3 regions of the Achromobacter sp. 10T422 genome follow, and region 2 is predicted to be linked to each of the others. Evidence: predicted binding sites of a transcription regulator. Region 2 holds the regulator's gene; each other region holds the start of a gene.
The links. The regulator LexA, encoded in region 2, represses DNA repair genes until DNA is damaged. The targets are predictions, from matches to a motif close to ACTGTATNNNNATACAGT.

Region 1: AC1DB0_RS01850 (VRR-NUC domain-containing protein) is a predicted target of LexA. The motif match lies at 1,148-1,165, and genes of this name have one in related genera.
Region 3: AC1DB0_RS15530 (ATP-dependent helicase) is a predicted target of LexA. The motif match lies at 7,120-7,137, and genes of this name have one in related genera.

Annotation. Positions count from the first base shown of each region.
Region 1 is NZ_JBFTHD010000001.1:415,125-423,734, reverse strand. It holds gene AC1DB0_RS01865 (c-type cytochrome) at 1-177, shown strand, start outside; gene AC1DB0_RS01860 (hypothetical protein) at 196-471, shown strand; gene AC1DB0_RS01855 (P-loop nucleotide/nucleoside kinase family protein) at 603-1,076, shown strand; gene AC1DB0_RS01850 (VRR-NUC domain-containing protein) at 1,181-2,824, shown strand; gene AC1DB0_RS01845 (ATP-dependent DNA helicase) at 2,821-5,091, shown strand; gene AC1DB0_RS01840 (MFS transporter) at 5,088-6,731, opposite strand; gene AC1DB0_RS01835 (LysR family transcriptional regulator) at 7,008-7,892, shown strand; gene AC1DB0_RS01830 (amidase) at 8,027-8,610, shown strand, end outside.
Region 2 is NZ_JBFTHD010000001.1:746,293-756,629, forward strand. It holds gene AC1DB0_RS03130 (amino acid aminotransferase) at 1-1,019, shown strand, start outside; gene lexA (transcriptional repressor LexA) at 1,178-1,828, shown strand; gene lon (endopeptidase La) at 1,940-4,390, opposite strand; gene clpX (ATP-dependent Clp protease ATP-binding subunit ClpX) at 4,597-5,895, opposite strand; gene clpP (ATP-dependent Clp endopeptidase proteolytic subunit ClpP) at 5,997-6,650, opposite strand; gene tig (trigger factor) at 6,655-7,965, opposite strand; gene loiP (metalloprotease LoiP) at 8,130-8,885, opposite strand; gene AC1DB0_RS03165 (TIGR00645 family protein) at 9,150-9,695, shown strand; gene AC1DB0_RS03170 (cold-shock protein) at 9,815-10,021, opposite strand.
Region 3 is NZ_JBFTHD010000005.1:419,017-429,353, reverse strand. It holds gene AC1DB0_RS15550 (ABC transporter permease) at 1-750, opposite strand, end outside; gene AC1DB0_RS15545 (ABC transporter substrate-binding protein) at 747-2,981, opposite strand; gene AC1DB0_RS15540 (thermonuclease family protein) at 3,067-3,717, opposite strand; gene AC1DB0_RS15535 (magnesium and cobalt transport protein CorA) at 3,844-4,872, opposite strand; gene AC1DB0_RS15530 (ATP-dependent helicase) at 4,938-7,043, opposite strand; gene AC1DB0_RS15525 (DUF72 domain-containing protein) at 7,195-8,091, shown strand; gene pdxR (MocR-like pyridoxine biosynthesis transcription factor PdxR) at 8,161-9,654, opposite strand; gene AC1DB0_RS15515 (4-aminobutyrate--2-oxoglutarate transaminase) at 9,751-10,337, shown strand, end outside.

The sequences.
Region 1 (8,610 bases), 330 kb from region 2:
GCGGCTCCCACGGCCTATGCCATGCCGGGCTTTGACTGGCGCATGACCGACAAGGAAGTGGCCGACGTAGTGACCTTCGTGCGCGCAAGCTGGGGCAACAAGGGGGCGGCAGTCAGCGCTTCCGACGTGGCCAAGGTGCGCAAGGACGTAGGCGCGGCGGCTCAGCCGGCGCGATAAGCCACGGCAGGAACTTGCTTGGATCGCATCGCGATGGTGCGAACCGATGCGATCCAAGGCGAACCCGCGGCGCCGGAAAGCTCAGGCTTTCCGGCGCCGTTTTCTTTTTCTGGGGGAATTGACAGGCGGCGGCGTCAGGCGCAAGCTCTGTTTCATGCGCCGACCCCTGACCCCGTTCGCCCTGATTATTACCACCATTACGATCATGGTGGGTTAGCGCGCGTCGGAACATCGCTACACAAACCCGCCAAGAGGCGGGTTTTTTGTTGGCTCGCCTTTTGCCTGTTTTTTTAAACGGAGAGCCCTTCATGACATCTTCAACCCCTTCCACTCCTGCCGCTTCTTCCACAGCCGCTTCTTCCACTGCCGCTTCTTCCACTGCCACTTCCACTTCTTCAACGCCTTCGACCCCTTCCACACCCTCGTTGCATTTTCTTTGCGGCAAGATCGCCGCAGGGAAATCGACGCTGGCTGCGGCGCTGGCCGCGCAGCCGGGCACGCTGTTGACCAGCGAAGACAACTGGCTGGCGGCGCTGTATCCGGGGGAAATCGTGGACATCACCGACTACGCGCGGTGCGCCAGCCGGCTGCGTAATGCGATGGGCAGCCATGTCGCGGCGCTGATCGGGGCAGGGTTGTCGGTGGTGCTGGACTTTCCGGCCAACACCCGCCGCAGCCGTGAATGGTTGCGGCAAGTCGCCGAGCAGGCCGGATGCCCGCATCAGCTGCACTACCTGGACGCTTCTGACGCGGTGTGCAAGGCCAGGCTCCAAGCGCGCAACGCGACGGGCGCGCATCCATTCACGACCACGGACGAGCAATACGACGCCATCACCGCGTACTTCGTGGAGCCGGACGCCGAAGAAGGCTTCAACATCGTCTGGCACCCGCAGCGCTGAATGCAGCGCTGAATGCAGTGACAAATCCAGCATGTTTTCCGCAACCGGCGGCGGATGCGCCTGCTATGATTACTGGATAAATACCCAGCTATCTGGCCAGGCCCATGTTTCCCCCGCATCGCTACTACTACCTGCACAATTTCCAGCGCGCCTTGGCGTGGGTCTCTGACCGCTACGCCGACTTGCTGGATGCCGCCGAACGCCGCTTCCTGGCCGATTTTTCGGCTTTGGCGCAGGCGTCGCAGGCGTTGATGGTGCGTATGCTGATGCGGCGCGGGCCGTGGTTTCGCGCCAGCCGGCTGGTGTACGAAGAAATCGAAAGCACCGAAGCCGCCGCCGCGCCGCTGGTGGCGCTGGGGTGGCTGGATGCGCACGCGCCCATGTCGCTGGACGAACTCTTCGCCCTGCACACCAAGCCGGAACTGTGCAAGATGTTTGCCGATGCCCCGGTGAAAGCCACGGCGCGCAAGGGGGATCTACTGGACGCCATGCGCGTTTTGCAGCCCGAACCCAAGGCGTATCCGGCGTGGAACCCCGCAGCGGACGAGCCCGTCTGGCGCGTGATGGTGGGCGATCTTTGCGAACGCTTCCGGCTGATGTTCTTTGGCAACCTCTATCAAGACTGGTCGGAATTCGTGCTGGCCGACTTGGGGGTGTTCCAGTACGAGGCTGTGCCGTTCGAGGCGTCGTCCCGGGCGTTTCAAACGCGTGCGGATGTCGACGGCTATCTGGCTTTGCAGGCGTGCCGGGCGGCGCTGGATGAGGGTGCCGAGATGGATGCGCTGCTACAGGCGGTGGATGCGTGCGCCAGCCAGAACCCCTGGCTGGAAAAGCGGCGCGCCAAGGTTTTGTTTCGCATCGGCCAAGCCTGTGAACGCGCGCAGGCGTGGCCGGACGCGCAATCGGCGTACGAACGCTGCGTGTATCCGGGCGCGCGACATCGCCGTATCCGTGTCCATGAACGCATGGGGCAGTTTGACGATGCCCTGGCTTTGGCCTTGCTGGCGCAAGACGCTCCCGAAAGTGAAGAAGAAAGCCAGCGCGTGGCGCGCATGCTGCCGCGCTTGTATCGCAGCGTGGGCAAGGGTAAACCGGCCCGGCCGGCGGCGCCCGCATTGCTGCGTACCGACTTGGTGTTGCCGCGTCCCGCTGCGCCTGCGGCAGTGGAATTCGTCACGCGCGACCATCTGCATCAAGACGACGCGCCCGTGCATTACGTGGAAAACGCGCTGATCAATTCGCTGTTCGGGCTGCTGTGCTGGCCCGCCGTGTTCGCGCCGTTGCCGGGCGCGTTCTTTCATCCGTTCCAGCGCGGCCCCGCCGATCTGGACGCACCCGATTTCCATCAACGCCGCGTGGCCCAGTTTGCGGATTGCTTGGCGCGGTTGGACACGCCGGGTTATCGCGACGTGATCTTGCGGCGTTACGCGGACAAGGCGGGTGTGCAGTCGCCGTTCGTGTTCTGGGGCGCCTTGTCGGAAGGGCTGCTGTTGCAAGCGCTGGATTGCCTGCCCGCCACGCACCTGAAGCTGTATTTCACGCGGCTGCTGCGCGACGTCAAAACCAACCGTTCGGGCCTGCCAGACCTGATTCGTTTCTGGCCGGCCGAGCGCCGCTATGAACTCATCGAGGTCAAAGGGCCGGGCGACAAATTGCAAGACAACCAGATCCGCTGGCTACAGTACTGCGTCTCGCACGGCATGCCCGTGCGGGTCTGCCATGTCAGTTGGCAGGAGGGCGCGGCATGAGCTACGCCGTAGCGGTGCGCGCGCTGTGCGAATTCACGGCGCGGGCGGGTGACCTGGACTTGCGCTTCACGCCCGCGCCGACGGGGCTGGAAGGCATGGCGGGCCATGCCGTCGTCACGGGCCGCCGTGGCCCGGACTACGAAACCGAAGTGGCGCTGTCCGGCCAGCATGAAACCTTACTGGTGCGGGGCCGCGCGGATGGCTACGACCCCGTGGCCAATCAGCTTGAAGAGGTCAAGACGTATCGCGGCTCGCTGGACAGCGTGCGTGAGAATCACCGCGTGGTGCACTGGGCGCAGGCGCGCGTGTACGGCCATCTGCTGTGCCAGTCGCGCGGGTTGGAGCAGGTGCGCGTGGCGCTGGTGTATTTCAACGTGGTCACCGAAGAAGAGACGGTGCTGGTGGAAACGCACCAGGCCGCTGAACTTGCCACGTTCTTCCAGGAACAATGCAATCGGTTCCTGGCGTGGGCCAAGACCGAGCTTGCGCATCGTCAGACGCGTGACGCGGCGTTGGAAAAGCTGGCGTTTCCGCACGGCGAATTTCGCGCAGGCCAGCGCGACCTGGCAGTTGCCGTGTACCGCACGGCGCGCGATGGCCGTTGCCTGATGGCGCAGGCGCCCACCGGCATCGGCAAGACCTTGGGCACGATCTTCCCGCTGCTCAAAGCCAGCCCAGGCACGGGGCTGGACAAGGTGTTCTTCCTGGCGGCCAAGGGTTCGGGCCGGGGTTTGGCCATTGAAGCCCTGGACACCCTGAACGCCCAGCCCGCGGCGCCCGGCTTGCGCGTACTGGATCTTCAAGCGCGCGACAAAACCTGCGAACACCCTGACCTGGCTTGCCACGGAGATTCCTGCCCGCTGGCGCAGGGCTTTTATGACCGCCTGCCAGAAGCGCGCGAAGCGGCGCTGCAACACGAGCGGCTGGATGCGCCCACCGTGCGCGCCACGGCGCGCGAGCATCAGGTTTGCCCGTACTACTTGTCGCAAGAGCTGATCCGCTGGAGCGATGTGGTCGTGGGTGACTACAACTATTACTACGACTCGTCGGCCATGCTGTACGCCATGACGCAGGCCTACCAGTGGAAGGTCGCGGTGCTGGTCGACGAGGCGCACAACCTGGTTGACCGCGCGCGCCGCATGTACACCGGCGAGCTGGATCAGGCGTCGTTGTCGGCGGCGCGCTATGCCGCGTCCAAAGCGTTGAAGAAGCCGCTGGACGGCTTGCAGCGTTCTTGGAATGCGTTGAACAAGAAGCAGACGGAACGCTATCAGGCCTATGAGATGGTGGCGCCCGGTGTGTTGTCGGCCGTGCAAAAGGCGGTGGGCGCCATCATGGAATCCATGGCGGAAACCCCGTTGCCGCAAGACGACCCGGTGCTGGTTTTCTATTTCCAGGCGCTGCAATTCATGCGGCTGGCCGAACAGTTTGGCTCGCACGCCTTGTTCGATGTGACCTTGTCGGACGTGGGGGTGGCCAGCGCCAAGACGCGGCCCTCGACCTTGTGCGTGCGCAACGTGATTCCGGCGCCGTATCTGGCGGCGCGTTACGCAGCGGCGCATGCCACCGTGCTGTTTTCCGGCACGCTCAGCCCGCAGCAGTTCTACCGCGACACGCTGGGCTTGCCGAAAGACACCCCGTGGATCGACGTGGCCGCGCCATTTCAAGCGGCGCAGCTGGCGGTGCGCGTGGTGGGCAACGTATCCACACGCTATCGCGACCGCGAACGGTCGCTTGCGCCTATCGTCGACTTGATCGCCAGCCAGTACGCCGACCGGCCGGGCAACTACCTGGGCTTCTTAAGCAGCTTTGATTACCTGCGTCAGGTGTCGGACCTGATGCGCGAGCGTCACCCGGGCGTGCCGATCTGGTTGCAGACGCCGGGCATGGGCGAAGCCGACCGCGCGGCGTTTCTGGCGCGCTTTACCGACACGGGCCAAGGCGTGGGCTTCGCGGTGTTGGGCGGCGCGTTTTCCGAAGGGGTGGACTTGCCGGGCAAGCGCCTGATAGGCGCCTTCATCGCCACGCTGGGGCTGCCGCAGGTGAACCCGGTGAACGAAAACATGAAGCGGGCCATGGACTTGCGCTATGGCGAAGAGAACGGCTACGACTACACCTACCTGTATCCCGGCATGCAAAAGGTGGTGCAGGCAGCAGGCCGCGTGATCCGCACCGAACAGGATGTGGGCACGGTGCATCTTATCGACGACCGCTATCGGCGCGCCAAAGTGCGCGGTCTGCTGCCGAGCTGGTGGCGGGTGGATTAGCCCCGGTTGCTCTGCTGTGGCGTTATGGCCGGGGCAGCGGTTCGGTCAATGGCCGACGCCCCGTGCCGCGAGGCGATGCGCTCACGCCTGCATAGCAAGGCGTAGATCGCCAGCGCGGTCAACAGCGCGATGCCGGCCAACACATGCAGCACCACGCGGAAGGCGTCGTCATAGATGTGTTGCAGCAGCGCAATGGCGGGCGGCTGCGCACGCGGTGGCGTATTCGGTGTCGCCGCCGGCACCTGCGCAGTTGCCGTCACCCGTGCATTCGGTGGCTCGGCCGGCACCTGCGCAGTTGCCGTTACCCGTGCATTTAGCGGCTCGGCCGGCAGCAGCGCCGCAGCTTCCTCCAGCTGACCCAGCGCTGCGCGATTCGCCGCCATCAACAGGGAAGGGGCATCGGTGGCGCCGGGTAGCGCTGCCGACAACTGCGTCTGAATCAACCCGGCCAGCAGGGCGCTAACCACTGCAATCGCCACACCGTCCGCCGACACGCGTACGGTGTTGAAGATGCCGGTCGCCATGCCGACATTGCGCGCGTCGACGACGCTGACCGCCATCGCATCCATCAAGCCCCATGGCAGGCCGATGCCGATGCCGATCAGACACATGGGCAGCCACAAACCGGCCGCGCCGGTGGTCATGACGCTGGCCAGCCACAAGAGGCCGATGGCCACCGCAATCAAGCCGACGGCCGACAGTACGCCGGGCTGGAACCAGCGCGTCAGCAGCGCCGCCACGAACGGCACGATGAGCAAAGGCGCGGCCAGGCCGATCATCAACTGCCCCGCTTCCCATGCGCTGTAGCCGTCGATGCCGATGAAGCGGCCGGGCAAGAGCGCGATCAGCACGATGAACAAAAACGCGGGCGAGGCCGCCAGCACCTGCACGCCCACAAAGCGCGAGCTGCGAAACAGGCTCAGGTCCAGCATGGGGCGGGCGACGCGGCGTTCGATGCGCACGAACGCCACGGCCAACAACACGGATGCGAGTAGCGCGCCGATGACGTACACATCCCCCCAGCCTGCCTCGGGCGCCAGCAGCATGCCGTAGGTGAACAGCCCGAGCGCCCCGGTAAAGGTGAGCGCGCCGGGCCAGTCCAGCCGGCCTTGCGCCGCAACGGTGGTCGGGCGCACGCTGATGGCGACCATGACGGCGCCCAGTACGCCCACGGCGCCCGTGGCCAGGAACACCCATTCCCAGCCCGCCGCCTCCACCATCCAGCCCGACGCGAGCGGTCCGAACGACAAGCCGATGCCGAAGGTGGTGCCCAGCAAACTGAACGCGCGGGTGCGCGCCACGCCGTGAAAGAGCGGCGCCAGCGACGACATGGCAGCGGCGAACGCGGCCGCGCCGCCCATGCCTTGCAGGAGCCGCAGTACGTCGATCCAAGCGGCCGTTGGCACAAACGGAATCACGAAGGTGGCCGCGCAGAACCCCACCAGACCCAACAGCCAGACCCGGCGCGGCCCGTACAGGTCGGTCAGGCTGCCCGACACCATGATGACGCTGCCATACGCCAGGATGTAGCCGTTCAATATCCAGTTGAGCTCGACCGGCGTTCCCCCCAGCGCGTGGCTGATGGATGGCAACACGACGGCGGGGCCGGTGAAGCACAACGGAATGAGCAGGGCTGTCAGGCAGGCGGACAGCAGTTGCAGCCAACGGTAGGGAGAAGCCGGTGGAAGAGACGCGGAGGGAAGGAAAGCGGGAGGAAGGGAAGCGGAGGGAAGGCAAGCGTTGGGAAGGCAAGCGTTGGGAAGGGACGCGGAGACAACAGGGGTGGGCATAACGCAAGGGCATCTGTAGACAGGGAGGCCAAGCTTAGGGGCACAGATATAAAAGAAAAATAGGCTAGGATTCCAAAGATTCCGGACAAATATGTCCGCATTGAGATTCGCATTGGGGTGCGTGGGATGGATAGCCTGAGCGGCATCGGCGTGTTTGTGCTGGTCGCGGAGACGCGCAGTTTTTCCGAAGCCGGCCGTGTGCTGGGCGTGTCGCCATCGGCGGTGGGCAAGAGCGTGGCGCGGATGGAGGCGCGCTTGAAGGTGCGTTTGTTTCATCGCAGCACCCGCCACATTGCCCTGACGCCCGAGGGCGAAAAATTCCTGGACCGTTGCCGCCGCATTCTGTCTGAGGTCGAGGCGGCCGAACTGGAATTGTCCGCCGCGTCCGACGCGCCGCAGGGCAAGCTGCGGGTCAGCCTGCCGCGCTACAGCGGGCTGTTCGACACCACCATCGCGAGCTTCATGCGCCACTACCCCGAGGTGGAGCTGGACCTGGATTTCACCGACCGGATGGTCGACGTGATCGGCGAAGGCTACGACGCCGTGGTGCGCACCGGCGAGATGGACGACTCCGGCCTGAAGCGCCGCCGCCTGGGGCCGTTTCGCCGCGTGCTGGCGGCATCCCCCGATTACTTGCGTGAGCACGGCACGCCCAAACGCGCGGCCGATCTGCTGCGCCATGCCTGCCTGCATTACCGCTACCCGGCCACGGGCCGGCTGGAAAAATGGCCGTTGAAGCGGGGGCCTGACGCGCCGCCGCTCGAGCTGCCGCTGACCTTGGTGTGCAACAGCGTCGAGATGCGGATTGCGTTGGCGGTGGGCGGGCAGGGCATCGTCTGCCTGCCCGACTTTACGATTCGCCGGGAGTTGGCCGCAGGCCAATTGCAGATCGTGATGGAGGACCGCACGCGCGGCAGCGGCACGATGTGGGCGCTGTGGCCCGCCAGCCGCCAGGCATCGCCCAAGTTACGCGTGTTCGTCGACCACTTGGCGCAGCATTTATTTCCGTGACATTCGCAGCACGGCAGGGCTGAAATTAGCCACTTGTGTCCAAGGGGACGCGCCATTAGCATGACGAGCATCATATTCAGCGGCGCCGCAAGTGACCGCTGTGCCGACAACAATAGTCACCCCAGGAGACCCGCATGCCCCCCGCCACGCCGGCTGATTCCACCCGCTTGAATCCCATCGTCGCCATGCCGGCCCACGCCTTGTCGGACGCCATCCGGCGGCGCGAGCTGTCCTGTGTCGAGGTCATGGGCGCCTATCTGGCCCATATCGACCACGTCAATCCCAAGCTCAACGCCATCGTGGCCCGGCGCGACGCGGATGCGCTGTTGCGCGAAGCCGCCGAGCGCGACGCTCAGCTGGATGCGGGCCAGTGGCTGGGCTGGATGCACGGCATGCCTCAGGCGCCCAAGGATTTGACGGCTGTGCGCGGCATGGTCACGTCGATGGGTTCGCCGGTCTATCAGGATCAGGTGACGCCGCATGATTCCATCATGATCGAGCGGGTGCGGGCGTCGGGCGCTATTTTCATCGGACGCACCAACGTGCCGGAATTTGGCTTGGGCTCGCATACCTATAACGCGGTGTACGGGGCCACGGGCAACCCCTATGACCTCTCCAAGACCGCAGGGGGCAGCAGTGGTGGCGCCGCCGCCGCGCTGGCCGCCCGCATGTTGCCGGTGGCGGACGGCAGCGATTTTGGCGGTTCGCTGCGTAACCC
Region 2 (10,337 bases):
AAGCAGCTGCCGCCCGCGGCTACCTGCCGATCGAAGGCATTGCCGGATACAACCAGGGTGCGCAAGCGCTGCTGCTGGGCAAGGACTCCGCGCTTGCCGCTGCCGGCCGCGTGCTGACCACCCAAGCGCTGGGCGGCACCGGCGCACTGAAGATCGGCGCCGACTTCCTGCATCACCTGCTGCCGGGCTCCAAGGTCCTGATCAGCAACCCCAGCTGGGAAAACCACCGCGCGCTGTTCGAACGCGCCGGGTTTGAAGTTGGCACGTACTCGTACTACGACGCCACCACCCGCGGCCTGAACTTCGACGCCATGCTGGCCGACTTGAAGGCCGCCCCGGCCAAGACCGTCGTCGTGCTGCACGCTTGCTGCCACAACCCGACTGGCGTGGACCCCACCGCCGATCAGTGGAAGCAGATCGCCGCCGTGGTCAAAGAAAACAACCTGGTCCCGTTCCTCGACATCGCCTACCAAGGCTTTGGCGAAGGCCTGAAGGAAGACGCTGCAGTCGTGCGCCTGTTCGCCGACCTGGACATGACCATGTTCATCAGCTCGTCGTTCTCGAAGTCGTTCTCGCTGTACGGCGAGCGCGTTGGTGCCCTGACGGTTGTGGCTGGCAGCAAGGACGAAGCCGTCCGCGTGCTGAGCCAACTGAAGCGTGTCATTCGCACCAACTACTCGAACCCGCCCACCCACGGCGGCACGGTGGTGTCCACGGTCCTGAACTCGCCCGAACTGTTTGCGATGTGGGAAGAAGAACTGGCCGGCATGCGTGACCGCATCCGCCTTATGCGCAAGCAACTGGTCGAAAAGATCAAGGAACATGGCGGCAAGCAGGACTTCAGCTTCGTGCTGGAACAACGCGGCATGTTCTCGTACTCGGGCCTGACCTCGGCCCAAGTTGATCGCCTGCGCGAAGAGCACGGCGTCTATGCTGTGTCCAGCGGCCGCATCTGCGTTGCCGCCCTGAACAGCGGCAACATCGACAAGGTCGCGGCCGGCATCGCAGCCGTCCTGTAAGCGTCGAATCGGAGCGGGCCGGACGGCCTGCACCCCAAAGAACGGAGCCCTTCGGGCTCCGTTTTGTTTCGGACGCCGCCCGCGGCTTGCATTTTTGCGCTGCGTCCCCCAGAATGGCGCTGTATATATGTACAGTCCGCTCGCACCGGATCATCGCCATGGCCAGCAAACTTACAGATCGCCAGCAACAAATTCTGGACCTCATCCGGCAAACCGTTACGCGCACCGGCTTCCCGCCGACGCGTGCCGAAATTGCCCAGGCTTTGGGTTTTCGCTCACCTAACGCAGCGGAAGATCACCTCAAAGCGCTGGCCCGCAAGGGCGCCATTGAGCTTACCGCCGGCGCATCGCGCGGCATCCGCTTGAAGGACAGCGCCGCTGCGTCCTCACAGACTTCCCTGCCCCTTCCCTCACTGGCACAGCTGTTGCTGCCTCTGGTGGGCCGTGTGGCCGCTGGCAGCCCCATTCTTGCGGCCGAGCACGTGGAACGCGAAGTGGGCGTCGACCCACACCTGTTTGCTCAAGCGCCCGATTACCTGCTGAAGGTTCGCGGCATGAGCATGCGCGATGCCGGTATTCTTGAAGGCGACTTGCTCGCTGTGAAGAAAGCGTCCGAAGCCCGCAATGGCCAAATCGTCGTCGCTCGCCTGGGTGACGACGTCACAGTCAAACGGCTGCAACGCACAAACGGCCATATCGAGCTGTTGCCCGAAAATCCTGACTTCCAAACCATCATTGTTGAAGCCGATCAGGAATTCGCGCTGGAAGGCATCGCGGTCGGCTTGATCCGAACTCACGCTCTGCACTGATCGCAGGAGTTTTGTGGGAGCCCTTCCCCGAAACGATCAGCCCATAAAAAACCCCGCCGCAGCGGGGTTTTTACTGGGCGCCTGCTTTCGAAGGCGCCCTGGGCTTCACGATCAGTGCTTGAGCACCGGATCAGTCGAACCCGGCTCGGCCGGCTTGGCAACCAGAGGTTCCTTTACGGCTTCGTCCTCTGCCAGAGGTTCCGGCAGACGTTCCAGCGCCAGCTCCAGCACCTTGTCGATCCAACGGACCGGCACGATCTCAAGGTGGTTCTTGACGTTGTCCGGAATCTCCGCCAAATCCTTGACGTTTTCTTCCGGGATCAAGACCGTCTTGATGCCACCACGGTGCGCCGCCAACAGCTTTTCCTTCAGGCCGCCGATCGGCAGCACTTCGCCGCGCAGCGTGATCTCGCCGGTCATGGCGACATCGGCGCGCACCGGGATGCGCGACAACGCCGACACCATGGCCGTCGTGATTGCGATGCCTGCGGACGGACCGTCCTTGGGCGTCGCGCCTTCCGGCACGTGGACGTGCATGTCGTGCTTCTCGAAGACGCTGTCAGCGAAGCCCAGACGGCGAGCACGCGAGCGCACCACCGTACGAGCCGCCTCAACCGACTCCTTCATCACGTCGCCCAGCGAACCGGTGCGTTGGATGACGCCCTTGCCGGGCATGTCCGCGACTTCGATCGTCAGCAGGTCGCCACCAACTTCCGTCCACGCCAGACCCGTCACCTGACCAATCTGGTTTTCCTTTTCGGCCATACCGAACGTGTAGCGGCGCACGCCCAGATAGTCGCTCAGGTTGTCGCCCGTGACGTTGACCGGCTTGACCTCAAGGGTCTTGCCTTCGGCCTTGGCACGATCGGTCTGGGTCAGCAACTGCTTGATGACCTTGCGGCAGATCTTGCCCACTTCGCGTTCGAGCGCACGCACACCAGCTTCGCGGGTGTAGTAGCGAACGATATCGCGCAGCGCGCTGTCATCGACCGTCAACTCGCTGTCCTTCACGCCGTTGTTCTTCATCAGCTTCGGCAGCAGATGGTCGCGGGCGATATGGATCTTTTCCTCTTCCGTGTAACCGGACAGGCGGATCACTTCCATACGGTCCAACAGGGCCGGCGGAATGTTCAGCGTGTTGCTGGTGGCCACGAACATCACGTCGGACAGGTCGAAGTCGACTTCGATGTAGTGGTCCTGGAACGTGTGGTTCTGTTCCGGGTCCAGCACTTCGAGCAACGCCGACGAAGGGTCGCCACGGAAATCCATGCCCAGCTTGTCGATTTCATCAAGCAGGAACAACGGATTGCGCACGCCAACCTTCGACATGTTCTGAACGATCTTGCCCGGCATCGAGCCGATGTACGTACGACGGTGGCCGCGAATTTCGGCCTCGTCGCGCACACCGCCCAGCGCCATGCGCACGAACTTGCGGTTCGTCGCCTTGGCGATCGACTGCCCGAGCGAGGTCTTGCCCACACCAGGAGGGCCAACCAGGCACAGAATCGGCGCCTTCACCTTGTCCACGCGCTGTTGCACGGCAAGATATTCGAGAATGCGTTCCTTGACCTTTTCCAGACCATAGTGGTCGTTGTCCAGCACCGTCTCGGCGTTGGCGATCGAGTTGTTGATCTTGCTCTTCTTCCTCCAGGGGAGGTTGATGAGCGTATCGATGTAGTTGCGCACCACCGTGGCTTCGGCCGACATGGGCGACATGAGCTTGAGCTTCTTGAGCTCGGCATCGGCCTTTTTACGGGCCTCTTTCGGCATGTGGGCAGCGATGATCTTCTTTTCAAGCTCTTCGATGTCCGCGCCTTCTTCGCCTTCGCCCAACTCCTTCTGAATGGCCTTGACCTGCTCATTCAGGTAGTAGTCGCGCTGGCTCTTTTCCATCTGCTTCTTCACGCGGCCGCGAATCCGCTTCTCGACCTGGAGAATGTCGATTTCGGTTTCGAGCTGGGTGAGCAGACCTTCAAGGCGCTCGGACGTGCCGACGATCTCGAGCATCTTTTGCTTCTGCTCGAGCTTCAGCGGAAGATGCGCGGCGATCGTGTCGGCCAGGCGTCCGGCATCATCGATGCCAGCCAGCGAGGTCAGGATCTCCGGGGGGATCTTCTTGTTGAGCTTTACGTACTGTTCGAACTGGGCGACGATCGCGCGGCGCAGGGCCTCGGTCTCGGAGCCTTGCATGGCGTCCGGCTCGATCGGCGTCACCTGGCAGGTGAAGTGCGAATCCGCATCTTCAATGCTGTTGATGCGGGCACGCTGGGTGCCTTCGACCAGCACCTTGACGGTGCCGTCGGGCAGCTTGAGCATCTGCAGGATACCGGCCACGCAACCGATCTCGTAGACGTCTTCGGGGGTGGGATCATCCTTGCCGGCGGACTTTTGGGCCACCAGCATGATGCTCTTGCCCGCTTCCATCGCAACCTCGAGCGCGCGGATAGAGCGCGGACGGCCGACGAACAGCGGGATGACCATGTGCGGAAACACCACGACGTCACGAAGTGGGAGCAGAGGGAGGTCGATCGGGTCGGAAGGCAGGGTCTGGCTGGCAGACATAGGAGGTTCCTCTGTATGACTCGGCGTATCGGGGACAGGAGACCCGGGTATACCCCGGGCTATCCACGTCAGTTACGTCTGTTATGGGAACAATAGCCGAAAATTCAAGATCTCGGCTGCCAGATATCCGAAAGGGGAAAAAAAATGCCCGGGAGGGCGGCCGAAAGGCAAAAAAACCCGTTACAGGAACGGGCTTTTTTGAAATATCAGGCTGCCGCGTCGCGGACTTCTCCGCGCTCGGGCTTGTCGGTCTCGCTGGCTTCGTCCGCGTAGATCAGCAAGGGCTTGCCCTCACCTTCAATCGCGTTCTCGTCAACCACCACGCGCTTGACATTGCCTTGCGACGGCAACTCATACATGGTGTCCAACAAGGTCTGTTCGATAATCGAACGCAGACCACGAGCCCCGGTCTTGCGCTTGAGCGCCTTGCGGGCGATCGCCTTCAATGCGGCAGGCCGCAAGTCGAGCTCGGCGCCTTCCATGGCAAAAAGCTTCTGGAACTGCTTGAGCAAGGCGTTCTTGGGCTCGGTCAGAATTTGCACCAGCGCCGCTTCGTCGAGTTCGTCCAGCGTCGCAACAACGGGCAGACGGCCGACCAGCTCGGGGATCAGACCAAACTTGATCAGATCTTCCGGTTCGACTTCGGAGAACAGCTCGCCCACACCGCGCTCGGACTTGGCGCGTACCGACGCCGAGAAACCGATGCCCGATTTCTCGGTGCGGTCGCGGATGACCTTTTCCAGTCCGTCGAAGGCGCCGCCTACGATGAACAGGATGTTGGTCGTGTCGACCTGAACGAAGTCCTGGTTAGGGTGCTTGCGGCCGCCCTGCGGGGGCACCGAGGCAACGGTGCCTTCAATCAGCTTCAGCAAGGCCTGCTGCACGCCCTCGCCCGACACGTCGCGCGTGATGGAGGGGTTGTCGGACTTGCGGGAAATCTTGTCGATTTCGTCGATGTAGATGATGGCGCGCTGCGCCTTCTCGACTTCGTAGTTGCAGTTCTGCAGCAACTTTTGAATGATATTTTCGACGTCTTCGCCCACGTAACCCGCTTCGGTCAGCGTGGTGGCGTCAGCCATGACGAACGGCACGTTCAGCATGCGCGCCAACGTCTGAGCCAAGAGCGTCTTGCCGGACCCGGTGGGGCCGATCAGCATGATGTTGCTCTTGGAGAGCTCGACTTCGTCACCCTTGATCTCGCCGTGACGAATGCGCTTGTAATGGTTGTAGACCGCTACGGCCAGCATGCGCTTGGGCGAATTTTGCCCAATGACGTACTGATCCAGGAAGGTCTTGATTTCAGCCGGAGTGGGCAGTTCGGAACGAATCGCCGCGCGCGCGGTAGCCTGCGCTTCCTCGCGGATGATGTCGTTGCACAAGTCGATGCACTCATCGCAGATGAATACCGACGGACCCGCGATCAGCTTGCGGACTTCATGCTGGCTTTTATTGCAAAACGAGCAATGCAGCACTTTTGCGTCTGCCGATCCCTTTTTTTCAGGCATATTTGTTTCGTATCTCAGGTAAAGATGCGCCAGACCGGTAACGGGCCCGGCGCATGCGCTTACTCAAACTTGATGGCAGCGGGTTCAGATCAACCGGGAAGTCAGCCTTCCGAGCGGGAGCTCATCACCTTGTCCACCAATCCATACGATACCGCATCTTCGGCGGACATGAAGTTGTCACGCTCCGTGTCCAGGCCGATGCGCTCCATCGACTGGCCGGTGTTCTCAGCCAGAATCCGGTTAAGACGTTCGCGCAGATCCAGGATCTCGCGAGCCTGAATCTGGATGTCGGACGCCTGCCCCTGGGCGCCGCCCGACGGCTGGTGGATCATGATCCGCGAGTTGGGCAGCGTGAAACGCTTGCCCTTCTTGCCAGCCGCCAGCAGGAACGCGCCCATGCTGGCCGCGAGGCCCGTGCACAGGGTCGATACGTCCGGCTTGATGAACTGCATGGTGTCAAAAATGGCCATTCCCGCATACACCGACCCGCCAGGCGAGTTGATGTACAGGGAAATGTCCTTGTCAGGATTCTCCGATTCCAGGAACAGCAACTGCGCCACAACCAGATTGGCCGTTGCGTCATTGACCGGACCCACCAGGAAAATGAGCCGTTCGCGGAGCAGACGCGAATAGATGTCGTAGGCGCGTTCGCCGCGCCCCGACTGCTCGATAACCATGGGAATGTAGCCCAGGCCGGTGGGGGTCACCGAAGACCCGCCATTCATTGCCGCATAGAAATCGGTGAATCTCTGCATAGTGTTACGCCATCCCCATCAACTGATCGAAAGGCACCTTCTCTTCGGTGACCTTGGCCTTTTCCAGCACGTGCGCGACGACGTTGTCTTCCAGCACGATAGCCTCGATTTCAGCACGACGCTGGCGGTCAGCCAGGTAATAGCTGACAACCTGAGCGGGTTGTTCGTAGTTTTCTGCGAACTCTTCAATGCGCGCGCGCACTTGCTCGGGCTTGGCTTGCAGTTGCTCTTGCTTGACCAGTTCCGACACCAACAGGCCCAGACGGACACGGCGTTCGGATTCGGTCGAGAAGGCTTCTGCCGGGATCGGCACGGACTCGGCGTTGGGGATGCCACGCTGCTTCAGCTCTTCGCGGGCAGCGGCGACACGGCCTTGCACGTCGTTGTCGACCAGCGCCTTCGGCACGTCGAACTTGCCGGCTTCGACCAGGGCGTCCATGACGCTGGACTTGGTGCGGCCAGCCGAACGGACCTTGACTTCGCGTTCGATGTTGCTGCGGATGTCGGCCTTCAGCTTTTCGACGTCGCCTTCGGCTTGGCCGAGGGACTTGGCGAATTCGCTGTTCAGCTCGGGCAGAACGCCTTCAGCCACTTCCTTGACGGTGATGGTGAATTCGGCAGTCTTGCCGGCAACTTCAACGCCTTGGTAGTCGTCCGGGAACTTCAGTTCGAAAACCTTGGTTTCGCCAGCCTTCAGGCCGCGAGCGGCTTCTTCGAATTCCGGCAGCATGCGGCCTTGGCCGAGCACGAACGGGAAGTCTTCGGCCTTGCCGCCTTCGAACGGCACGCCGTCGATGGTGCCGGCGAAGTCCAGCGTGACGCGGTCGCCGTCTTGCGACGCACGGCCTTCACGGGCTTCGAACGTGGCGCGCTGCTTGCGCAGAACGTCCAGGGTTTGTTGCACTTCGGCGTCGGTGACAGCCGTGTCGTAGCGGGTGACGGCCAGCGCCGACAGATCCGGTACGGCGACTTCGGGGTAGACCTCGAACGTGGCGGTGAACGCCAGCGTGTCGTCGGTAACGCCTTCAGTCTTGGGTTCGAGGTTCGGGGCGCCAGCAACGCGCAGCTTCGCGCCGTCGATGGCTTGTTCGAAGGCACGGCCAACTTGGCTATTGATCACGTCGTAGCGGATGCTGGGGCCATGGCTGCGCTCGAGCATGGCGAGCGGAGCTTTACCCGGGCGGAAGCCGGGGACCTTGGCGGTGCGAGCCACGCGCTTCAATTGCGCCTGGACTTCCTTTTCGACGTCGGCCACCGAGACGGCCAGATCAACACGGCGCTCCAGGCCGGAGAGGGTTTCAACCACAGGCTGCATTAAAAGACCTATTTTCCGAGAGATGAGATTACGGGCGGATAAACGCGGCATTTTACCGGAAACTTCCGGAACCCTGACGCAAAGGGGCGCGAGCCCCGGATTTGCCCGGATGCTCGCGCCCCGTTTTCCGCCCGAAAAGGGAGGGCTAACGTCGATTTGACGTCTTATTTTGCCTTGGCGATGCGATCTTCGATGTGCTGAGCGCGCTTTGCCGAGGACGGGTGCGAGCTCATCATATCGCTCTTGCCGCCATCCAGCTCGGCAAGCTTCTGAAACGCGGTCACCAGACCACGGGTATTGAGCTTCTTGGCCTGCAGCTGATCGAACGAATAGTCGTCCGCCGCGCTTTCCTGCGATTGCGAGAATTGCGCGTTGATGAACTTCTCGGTCAGGTCGCCCAACTGCGACGAGTTCAGCGCGGCGACCGTTGCACCACCGGCAGCACCGGCGGCGTCACGCGCGGCCGACACCGTGTAGGCGGTCTGCATGGCCTTCTTGCTGTGGCCCAGGGCCACGTGGCCGATTTCGTGGCCAACCACGCCCAGCACTTCGTCGTCGGTCATCATGTCCATCAAACCGCTGTAGACGCGGATGCAGCCGTTGGCCATGGCCCAGGCATTGACGTCCTTGGTGATGTAGACCTTGTAGTTGGCCTTCTGGCCATTGACCGTGCCGCCCAGCGACTTGGCGATCTTCTGCAGGCGCACGTCGTACTTGCTGCCCGGCGCGGCGATCTTTTCCTGCGAATCGCTCTGCGCGCAAGCCTTGTCCGACAGCGTCTTGATTTCAGCATCGCTCAGGGTGGCCGCTTGCACGACCTTGCTGCCGGCGCCCACCAGGCCACCGATATCGAGGGCATGCGACGCGGAGAAAGGGGCAAGCGCAACGGTCAACGCGGCAACGGTGTAGCGGATCTTCATGGGAACAAACTCCTCTTGACTGGCTCTATGCGAGTGAGGCGGCAATTCTATATACGGCCAAAGCTCTCAAAGCGTTTCGCCACAGAGTTTCGCAAATGCCAGTTTCGCTTACATAAAAGCGCTGCAAGCGCTGCGCAAGCGTGCTAATGCCCCCTTTTTTTGCGTCACGCATCCGTCATAAAAAACTGCTGCCTGCCGGGGTCAGGCATTGATAGAATTGCCGCCGCACTTTTATTGCAAACTCAAAACGGCTCGCACCCAACAATGATTGAGAACCCCCCTCCCCGCTTAGGCATCTTGCCCAGCGTGATCTTCAGTTCGCGCTGGCTGCAACTGCCGCTGTACCTGGGCCTGATCGTCGCGCAAGGCGTCTACGTCATGCTGTTCCTGAAAGAGCTGTGGCACTTGCTGACGCACGCCAACAGCTTTGGCGAAATGGAGATCATGCTGCTCGTCCTGGGCCTGATCGACGTGGTCATGATTTCGAACTTGCTGGTGATGGTGATCGTCGGCGGATACGAGACTTTCGTGTCGCGCCTGCGCCTGCAGAATCACCCTGATCAGCCGGAGTGGCTCAGCCACGTCAATGCCAGCGTGCTCAAAGTGAAGCTGGCCATGGCCATCATCGGGATCTCGTCCATCCATCTGCTGCGCACGTTCATCGAAGCCGGCACGATCGGCACGCCGAATGCGCGCTTCACCGAAGCCGGCGTCATGTGGCAAACCATCATCCACGCGCTGTTCATCCTGTCGGCAATCGGCATTGCAGTGGTGGACCGCCTGGCCACGCCGCCCGCACACAAGCACTGAAAAAACGCACCGAGAATACGGACTTAGAAAACGCAGGACAAAAAAAGCCCCCATACGCAGGTATGGGGGCTTTTTTATGGGCCGAACACCGGGCTTGCCGGCGCGCTACCCGAAAGACATCAGGCCGCGACCTTGATGTTCTTCGCGCTTGGACCTTTCGGGCCGGTACCGACCTCGAAGGTGACGCGCTGGTTTTCCTGCAGCGACTTATAGCCTTCGCTGCGGATTTCGGAGTAATGAGCGAAAAGGTCTTTGCTGCCGTCATCGGGCATGATGAAGCCATAACCCTTTTCGGCGTTGAACCACTTAACGATGCCGGTTGCCATGGAGTGTCCTTGAACCTAGAAGAAGCGATTTCTCGCGGGGCGCCAGATCATCAAGGATGGGAGAGGAAGCAACCGCAGCACCACTGACGGCGACAAGTAACGCAGACCGCGTCTCTTGAAAATCTCGCTGAACCCAGTGTATTGGTGAACGCCAAAAAACGTCAAATATGCGAATGATGGAAGGACGCAGGCACGGGTGCATACGGATCGGGCAAGCACGCGGCAGCAGGCCCAACGGGGCCGCCGGCACGGGATATTTTTCAGATTGGTATGAACAGATACATGGCGATACCGAGACGATGTTCAACCCGGCCGC
Region 3 (10,337 bases), on a different contig from region 2:
GATGGGCAGCATGGCGTTACGCAGCACGTGGCGGAACAGCACCACGCGTTCGGCCAGGCCCTTGGCGCGCGCAGTGCGCACGTAGTCCTTGCCAATTTCCTCCAGGAACAGCGTGCGGTAAAAGCGCGCTTCAGGCCCCAGCCGCGACACAATCGCCACCAGCACCGGCAGCGCCAGGAACTTGACGACGTCCAACCCGCCCGAAAACCCCGAGAACGGCACCAGCCGCATCAGCTTGGCGAAGACCCACTGGCCCGCGATGATGTAGAACAGGCCGGAGATCGATAGCAGCAGCACGCACACGACCACGCCCCAGAAGTCCAGCCGCGTCGCCCGGAAAAACACCAGCGTCAGCGAAAACACAATGCTGACGAACAGGCCCAGGATGAAGGTGGGCACCGCCAGCGCCAGGCTGGGGCCCATGCGCGTCTTGATCTCGCGGCTGATGTCGCGCCCGTTGTCGGACGCCCCGAATTTCATGGCCAAGAGCGGCACCGAGCGCTGATAGAAGACGGTATCGGTCAGTTGCGACGCGCCCTCGGCTTTGGCATTGAAGAACAGCGGTTTGTCGTAGCCCCGTTCGGCCTTCCATTTTTCAACCGCGTCCTGGCTGGCGCGCTGGCCGCCAATGGCCAGCCGCGCCATGTCGTCCGGCGTGTTGACGGCGAAGAACAGGATGAAGGTGAAGAGGTTCACGCCGATCAGAATCAGCACGCCATACAGCAGCCGGCGGATCACATAGCCGATCATGATTGATGCTCCTTACGGACGGCGGGGCCAAACGCCGTCTGGCGTTCACGGCGCTTGAGCGCGATGTATGACGGCCAGATCGCCAGCGCCAACAGCAGTATCAGTACGCCGATCGGCCACCAGATCGGCGAGTTCCATTCGTCAATCTTCCGCTCGCGCAGCGCGGGGTCCAGCTTCATGTACTGAAGCGTGTTGCGCACCATCTGCGTGGGCTTGGCATTGCCCACCCACTGCTGATACGCGCCCGCCGACATCGGGTAGTAGCCGAACATCCAGGGCGCGTCGCGCTGCACCACGGCCACCATCTTGGCGATCAGCTGTTCTTTTTCGGGGCCGTCGTCCAGGAATTTCATCTGCTCGAACAGCTTGTCGAATTCCGGGCTGGCGTAGTTGGCGGCATTTTCGCCGCCCGTCTTGGCCTTGGCGTTGGGGCCATAGAGCAGGAACAGGAAATTCTCGGCATCGGGGTAATCGGCCACCCAACCCCACAGGAAAATCTGCGCCGCGCCGCGCCGCATCTTGTCCTGGAAGCGGTTGTAGTCGGTAGAGCGCAAATCCAGTTGCACGCCCAGCTTGTTCAGTTGCCGGCGCATCCAGTCGAACTGCGGGTTGGAGCCGCCGCCTTGCATGGCGTCGTAGTACAGCACCAGCGGCGCGCCGGTCTTGGCGTTGCGGCCGTCGGGGTAGCCCGCTTCGGCCAGCAGGCGCTTGGCCACGTCCAGGGATTTACGTACGGGCTTGCCATCGACCAGGTCGTAGACAACGGGGTTCACGCCTTCTGGCGGTTCGCGGTAGCCCAGCACGCCGGGCGGCACCGGCCCTTGCGCTACGGACGCCTGGCTGTTCTCAAACACGGCAACGTACTCTTCCCAGTCGAACACGATGCTGATGGCCTGACGCAGCTTGCGGTTCTTTTCTTCCTGCTCGGGCGTGTCGCCCTTGCCCACCACCGGGTCCTGCCAGTTGAAACCCATGTACCAGATCGAGGTTTCGACGGTGGTTGGCAGCCGGATGCCACGGTCGCGGTACAGGCGCGCCTTGTCCTCGCTGTCGCCCGCCGCCACCAGCATGGCCACGCCGTACTCGCCGCGTTCAATCTGCGGCACGTCGTAATAGCCCTGCATGAATTTGCCGCTGAGCGGGATGGCTTCCTTTTCCAGGCTGAACACCGCGCGGTCAATGAAGGGCGTGGGCTTGCCGCAGTCTTCCAACAGGCCAGCCGCCTTGTCGCCGGGTTCGCCTTCGCAGGGATAGGGTTCGCCGCGGAAGTTGGGGTTGCGGACCAGCACGTGGCGGCGGTTCGTCAACGACTCCGCCATCATGTACGGCCCCGTGCCCACCGGCCACGTGTTCAAGGACAAATCATGTTCGGCCATGCCCGGCTGGTTGTAGAAGCGGTCGGCTTCCCACGGCACGGGCGCGGTGAAGGTCATGGCCAGCCAGTATTTGAACTGCGGGTACTTGCCCTTGACGCGCACGCGCAGCGTGTGGGGGTCCAGCGCCTGTACGCCGGTGAAGCCATCGGGTTCGCGCAAGTCGAGCCAGGGCGGCGTGCTGCCGCCGGGCATGTCACGCCGCAGGGCCTGGTCGCGCTTGCGCAGGCGGTCGCCGTATTCCTGCATGCCTTCGACGTGGTCAGCCATGACGGAATAAATGGGCGAAGCCACGCGCGGGCTGGCCAGGCGGCGGAAGGCGTAGACGTAATCGTCTGCGGTCAGTTCGCGCGTGCCGGTGCGCGGGAAATCGGGAATGTAGAACTTGTCGTCCAGCTCGCCGCTTGCCAGCGGGTAGTAGTCGTAGCTGCCGTCCGTCTTGCGGGCAAAGGCCGGATGCGGCTGAAAGCGCACGCCGGGCCGGATCTTGATGTCGTAAACGCTTTCGGCGATCTGGTCGCCCGGCGCATCAGCGGGCAGTTCCTTGCCCTGCGCATCCAGATAGACCGGGGGATCAATGGACTGGGCCGCGCGCGGCACCAATTCGTACGGCCGCTTCAGATAGTGATAGCCGTACAGCGGTTCATAGATGTTGTAGGTATAAGGCGTTTCGTCGCCGGAATAAGAGTTGGCCGGGTCCAGGTACTTGGGCGAGCGCGACGCGAACGCTGAGAAAAACGTGTTCTGGCTTTCCGCGCCGGACGGATACGGGCTGTTGATGGGGCTTTCTTGCGAGCAGCCCGTCGTCGCCAGCAACAGCAGCATGGCTGTCGCCCAGAGCCGCTTCAGTGCACGCATGGAAACCTTCCCTTCAAATCGTTGCGACAGAGGATAGCAAACGCGGGACAGAGCCAGTACCCAGGCATCCCCCTACCGGCCGGGCTCATCCGCACTGGCGTTGGCGCCAGCAGTCGTAGCGCCATTTCCAGGGCTGCATGGCGTGTTGATCGACCCATAATCCGCGCTTGGCGTCCTTGGCCTGGCGTTGCAGGTCGGGCATGGCCTTGTCGCGCAGATAGTCGCCTTTTCTGGCCGTGTAGGCCCAGGCGTAGCCGGATTCCACTTGCAGGCGGTTGGCCGAACGGCCGTCGTCCAGGATCAGCGCGCACACGTCGCGGCCGTACTGGTCTTGTTCGTAGCATTGGGCGGTGAGCGTCTTGCCCGCCACCAGACTCGCCAGATTCTTGCGGGACGCCTCGGCATAGGGCTGGCCGGGCTGGTCAGCGCCATGGCCTTCTTCAGGGGCGTCGATGCTGTCCATGCGGATGCGGCGCTGGCCGTCGGGCGCGCGCAGCGTGACCGTGTCGCCATCGGACACGTTCACGATGGGGCCGGTCAGCGTATAGCTGCCTTGCGGAATGCCGCCCGCCAAGGCAGGGCCGGGGCGGGAGGGGGACGAGGTTGACGACGGGCGTTGTTGATCCCGCCCGTCGGGTTGCAGCCAATTGACGATGGCGCCCGCCGCCGCAAGGATCACGGCGACGATCAGGGCGGTCAGCTTGCTGCCGCCGCGAAAAGGGGGTTTGCCACGCACCGGCCACACTCCACGTTAGAAACGCAGGAAGTTTGCCACAGCCAGCCCCGTTTCCACCGGCGTAATGAGAGGAAAATGTCCCGCTTGGCGGGGTGCTCCCGCTCTCACCCTTTCCCGAGCCCGCGCCTACAGCCAGCCCGACTTGCGGAAGCGCCAATACAGCACCGAACAGATCGATGCGATGACGCCCAGCGTAATCGGATAGCCCCAGGGCGATTCCAGTTCGGGCATGAATTTGAAGTTCATGCCGTAGATGCCGGCAATAGCCGTTGGCACCGCCAGAATGGCGGCCCAGGACGCGAGCTTGCGGGTGGTGTCGTTCTGCGCCGCCTGCCCGATCATCAGGCTGGCTTCAAACGCGAAGGCCAGCGATTCCCGCAAGGCATTGAACAGTTCGTCCACGCGCAGCACCCGGTCGGCCACTTCGCCGAAGTACGGGCGTGCATGTTCGTCCACCGCCGACATCTCGACGCGCGCCAGCCGGCGGCAGATCTCGGCCATCGGCGACACCACGGTATGTATGCGCAGCAGGTCGCGGCGCTGCCGGTACAGCCTGCGGATATCGGTGTCTTTGGCGCCGCGGATCAGGAGCTTTTGTTCGGCGCCTTCGACCACGCTTTCGATCTTGCCGGCCGCGGCCACATAGCGGTCAACCAGCCAGTCCAGCACTTCAGATGCCACGTAATCGCTGCCGCGCTTGAGCAAATCGGGCGAGGCTTCCAGCCGTTCACGCAAGGGGCTGTGCGCCGCCGTCGCACCCCGGCGCACGGTGACGAGAAAGCCGTCGCCAATCAGCAGCTGGGTCTCGCCAAAGATGGGCCGTTCGGCTTCGACCTCGACCGTGATGGTCACGATCAGGACCATGTTGCCGTAGTCGATGATCTTCGGCCGCCGGTGCGGCTCCAGCATTTCTTCCTGGTTCTTGCCGCAGGCGCCCAGTTCGCCGGTGATCCGGGCCAGCAATTCCGGCGTGGGGTTGCGCAGACCTATCCACAACATGCCGGGCGGTTGGCCCTGGGGCTGGCTGTTGTACCGGGTGATGTGCTGCCCCACCTCGTCGATGGGAACTTCGCGGTCGCGGCGCCCGTTCACGTAGGCAATCGACGCGACCACCTCGCCCTTGTGGGCGTCGGCAAAACTATCTTCGGCGGACATGGACTTCCTTTGGCAACGCGAACCCTACCGGACAACTTATAAACATCGGCCGATGATAGCCCAGGCTAGGAGAACAGGCTGCGCACCCGCTTGGTGACGTCGATGCTGGGCGCCTGGGGTTCCTTGGGCTGGCCGCCGCCGGGTAAATCAGACAGTGCGGGCGGCTTGGGCAGATGGTCAAACAGCGGCAGCATCGCATTCGTGATGTAGCGCGTGCGCGAGCCGTACACATGGCGGTCGCCCATGCCCGTTTGCTGATGCACATAAAAGCGTTGCGGCACGATGAGCTGCAAGCGTTCTTTCGCGCGCGTCATGGCCACGTACAGCAGGCGGCGTTCTTCCTCGATTTCCTCGGCGGTGCCCGTGCTCATGTCGGACGGAATGCAGCCGTCGACCACGTTCAGCACGTACACGGCCTTCCATTCCTGGCCCTTGGCCGAATGGATGGTGGACAGGATCATGTAGTCCTCGTCGCGGGACGGCGCGCCGGACTCATCGCTGGTGGCATCGGGCGGGTCCAGCGTCAGTTCGGTCAAGAAGCGTTCGCGCGACGGATAGCCCGCGGCCAGGCGCACCAGCTGGTCAAGATCGGTCTTGCGCACGCGGGCATCGTCATACAGGCGTTCGAGCTGGCCGGCATACCAGCGCAGGGCAAGATCGACATCTGCGGGCCAGCGCAGGCCGGGGTCGCACAAGGCCGCGTAGGTGTCGGCAAACGCGCCCCACTCTTCTTGGGCGGCTGCGCCCGGCTTGAATTCGCGCAGGGCTTGCAGCGGTTCGGCGGACGCAGACATGGCGTCCATCAGTTTGCCGGCGGTGGCGGGGCCAATGCCCGGCATCAGCTGCGCCACGCGAAAGCCCGCCATGCGGCCACGCGGGTTCTCGGCCCAGCGCAACAGCGACAGCAAGTCCTTCACGTGCGCGGCTTCCAGAAAGCGCAGACCGCCAAATTTCACGAAGGGGATGTTGCGGCGGGTCAGCTCAAGTTCCAGCGCGGCGCTGTGGCTGGCCGTGCGGAACAGCGCCGCCTGCGATTTCAGCGTGGCGCCGCCCTCGCGCTGCGCCAACACCTGATCGGCCACCCAACGCGCCTGACCGGCTTCATCGCTGACAGTCACCAGTTCAGGCAATTGCGACGACGCGCGATCCGTCCAGAGGTCTTTGGCGAAGCGCTCCGTCGCCAGCCCGATCACCGCATTCGATGCGTTCAGGATGGGCTGCGTGGAACGGTAGTTGCGGTCCAGCGTGATGACGCGCGCGGGCTTGGGGAATTGCGTCGGGAAGTCCAGGATGTTGCGCACCGTGGCCGCGCGGAAGGAATAGATGGATTGGGCGTCGTCGCCCACCACCGTCAGCCCGCGCCCATCGGGCTTCATCGCCAGCAGAATGGCCGATTGCAAGCGGTTGGTGTCCTGGTATTCGTCCACCAGCACGTGGTCGAACCGCGCCCCCACGTCGGCCGCGATGCCGGGGTCGGACATCATCTCGGCCCAGTAGAGCAGCAGGTCGTCGTAGTCCAGCACCTGCTGATCCTGCTTGGCGGCCACATAGCCGCGAAACAGATTCTTCAGTTCGTCTTCCCATTGGGCGCACCAAGGGAATGACGTTTTCAGCACGTCGGCCACCGGCGTCTGGCTGTTGACCACGCGCGAATAAATGGCCAGGCATGTGCCTTTCAAGGGAAAACGGGATTTGGTGGACGACAGGCCCTGCTCGTGCCGCACCATCCCCATCAGGTCTTCGGCGTCGCCGCGGTCATGGATGGTGAAGGCTTCCGACAGGCCGATGCGCAGCGCGCAGTCGTGCAGCAGGCGCGCGCCGATGGCGTGGAACGTGCCGGCCCACGGCAGCGACGGCGCCTGTTGCGAGCCGCGCAGGTTCATCACTCGCTGCAATACCGAACCCACGCGGCGATCCATTTCCTGCGCGGCGCGGCGTGAAAAGGTCAGCAGCAACATGCGTTGGGGATCGGCGCCGTTCAGGATCAGGTGCGCGACACGATGCGCCAGCGTGTTGGTCTTGCCTGAACCCGCCCCGGCAATCACCAGCAAGGGGCCGTCATCGCCGGCAGCGCCCGCCACGCCGAATTCGGCAGCTTCGCGCTGCGCGGGATTCAAGTCGGCCAGAGGGTCGGGACGGGCGGGAGTAGAAGCGGGATTCTGATCGGGCATGACGCGTTGTGACGGCGCTGGGCACGGCTGGGCGGCAAAACCTGACCGGCGGGCTGGGCTGAATTGGCGGCCAATGACTGGCTATTTATCCAGCTATCATAGCAGCGTAGCCGGCCCCGCCGCCGGCACGATACGAACCCGATTCCCCCCCATGCGCCTTCTGACCGGCACCGCCTCCTGGACCGATCCCACCCTGCTTGCCTGCGGCCGCTTCTACCCGCCCGAGGCCCGCAGCGCCGAATCGCGGCTGCGCTTTTACGCCTCGCGCTACCGGCTGGCCGAGGTCGATTCCAGCTACTACGCCCTGCCCTCGGCCGACAACGCCTATCTTTGGGACCAACGCACGCCGGACGATTTTGTCTTCAACATCAAGGCCTTCCGGCTATTCACCGGCCACCAGACGCCGCTTGCCGCCCTGCCCCGCGACATCCAGCGCGAACTGGACGATTGGCCGGAGCCCATCATCTATCACGGCCAGATGCCGGAAGACTTGCGCGATGCGCTGTGGCGCCGCTATCAGCTGGCGCTGGAACCGCTGCGCATGCCGGGCAAACTGGGCGCGGTGCATTTCCAGTTTCCGCCCTGGGTCCGGCGCGATGCGCGGGGCCGCGCGCATGTGGCCGATTGCGCGCGGCGCATGGAAGAGCATCTGATTTCCGTGGAGTTCCGGCATCGCAGCTGGTTTGACAGCCCAGCCGCCATCGCGGACACGCTAGCGTTTGAACGCGACCTGGGCGTGGTGCACACGGTGGTCGACGCGCCGCAAGGCTTTGAGAACACGGTGCCCGCCATATGGGAATGCACACATCCCGATCTGACCTTGCTGCGCCTGCACGGCCGCAACACCGACGCGTGGAATGTGTCGGGCACGGCCTCGTCGGGGCGCTTTCAATACGAGTACACCGAACAGGAACTGGCAGAGCTGGCGGAACGCTTTTCGCGGCTGGCCACGCAAAGCGCGCAGGCGCACGCCGTGTTCAATACCAACTTTGAAGACCAAGGCATGCGCAACGCCGCCGCCTTCGCGTCGGCGCTGTTGCCGTTTTAGTTCCGTTCTGACGCCGTGCGGATGCTTGTGATGCCGCCTTGGTACCGTTTTAACCCTGACGGGCACCGCTCAAGCCGCGGCCGGCTTGCGCGCCACTTCCGCCAGGCTTTCCAGCAACACCTCGAACTTGCGGGCAATGTCGTGCTCGGGCACACAGGCGTACCCCAACAGCAGCCCCGGCCGCCGCCCTGCTTCATTCACGTAATAACGCGACAGCGCACGCGTCAGCACGCCCTTGCTGCGCGCCACGTCCACCACGCGCAGGTCATCCATGTCCGGCGGCAGCGTCAGCACCAGATGCAAGCCCGCCATGCTGGCGTCGCGATGCAGCCAATCCGGCCCCAGGCGGCGTTCGATCAGGTTGACGAGCATTGCGCGCCGCCGGCCATACAGCATGCGCATGCGGCGGATGTGGGCGGCGTAATGGCCTTCTGAAATAAAGGTCGCCAGCGCCGCGTGCGTCATCAAGTGGCCTTCGCGGTACAGCTCGGCGTGCGCCGCCTGGAACGCCGCCGTCAGCGGCTTGGGCAGCACCAGATAGCCCACGCGCAGCCCCGGGTACAGCGTCTTGCTGAACGTACCCATATAGATGACGGGCGCGTCCGGCTCCAGCCCCAGCAGCGATGCAATGGGCCGGCCCGAGAAGCGGAACTCGCTGTCGTAATCGTCTTCGATGATCCAGCTGCCACACTGCCGCGCCACGGCCAGCAACTGGCGGCGCCGGGTCAACGACATCACAGGGCCAAGCGGATATTGATGCGACGGCGTGACGAAGATGAAGCGCGGCGGCGTGCCCACTGTTTCAGGCAGGCGCATGCCTTCTTCGTCGACAGGCAGGTGCACGGTGTGCAGGCCATTGGCTTGCAGGATGGTGCGGGCGCCCCAGTAGCCTGGGTCTTCGACCCACGCCGTTTCGCCGGCTTCGCCCAGGATGCGGGTGGTAAGGTCGATGGCTTGGTGCGAGCCTTCGGTGATGATGATTTGTTCCGGGTCGCAATCGATGGAACGCGTCAGCGCCAGATGCTGGGCCAGGGCCTCGCGCAGCGCAGGCAGGCCGCCGCCGTAGGCGTAAGTCAGCAAGTCGGGCGATGGGTTGCGCCACAGCGCGCTGAAAATGCGGCCAAACTTCTTGTGCGGGAATTCGGTCAGGTCGGGCACGCCCGGCATGAACGCCCCCCATTGATAAGGCGAGGCCGACACGCCATCGACGATGGCCGCGCCACGCGGCGACAGCGCCGGCCCCGGCTGGGCTTGCGGCGGCTGGCGCAGGCGGCGGCCGCTGGCCAGATACGAGTCCGGCACCGACGCGTTGACGAAGGTGCCGTTGCCCTGGCGGCTGCGCGTATAGCCTTCGGCCAGCAGCTGGCTGTAAACGTGAACGACGGTGTTGCGGGCGATGCCGAGCTCGGCGGCCAGGTCACGTGAGGCGGGCAGCCGCGAGTCCGCCGCGATGGCGCCATCGAGGATCGCTTCACGGATTCCGCGATACAGGCGCTTGTTCATCGGCTCAGTAGAGCCATCTGCCAAGCGCAGCAGAAGCAAGTCACCAACAATGGACCGCAATTGGTTCTACCTGTTTTATCAAAGTGGTTCCCACAAATGGGGCCATCGTAGCATTAAATAAGGTTTTTCCCGCCCATCACGTTCCCCGAGGCAGAGATGAAGAATCAGGACCTGAATACCCGCCGTTCCCTGGCCACGCCGCGCGGCGTTGGCGTCATGTGCGACTTCTACGCCGTGCGCGCTGAAAACGCCACGCTGTGGGACGCCAACGGCAAGGAATACATCGATTTCGCAGGCGGCATCGCCGTGCTGAACACCGGCCACTTGCACCCCAAGGTCAAGGCCGCCGTGTCCGCCCAGCTGGACAACTTCACGCACACCGCCTACCAGATCGTGCCGTATGAAGGCTACATCTCGCTGGCAGAGCGCATCAACCGCCTGGCCCCCATCGACGGCCTGAAAAAGACCGCCTTCTTCACGACCGGCGTCGAAGCCGTAGAAAACGCCATCAAGATTGCGCGTTCGTCGACGGGCCGCTCGGGCGTCATCGCCTTCTCGGGTTCGTTCCACGGCCGCACCATGCTGGGCATGGCGCTGACCGGCAAGGTCGCCCCGTACAAGCTGTCGTTCGGCCCGATGCCCGGCGACATCTATCACGTGCCGTTCCCCAACGCCACGCAAGCCATCAGCGTGGCTGACTCGCTCAAGGCGCTGGACTTGCTGTTCAAGTGCGACATCGATCC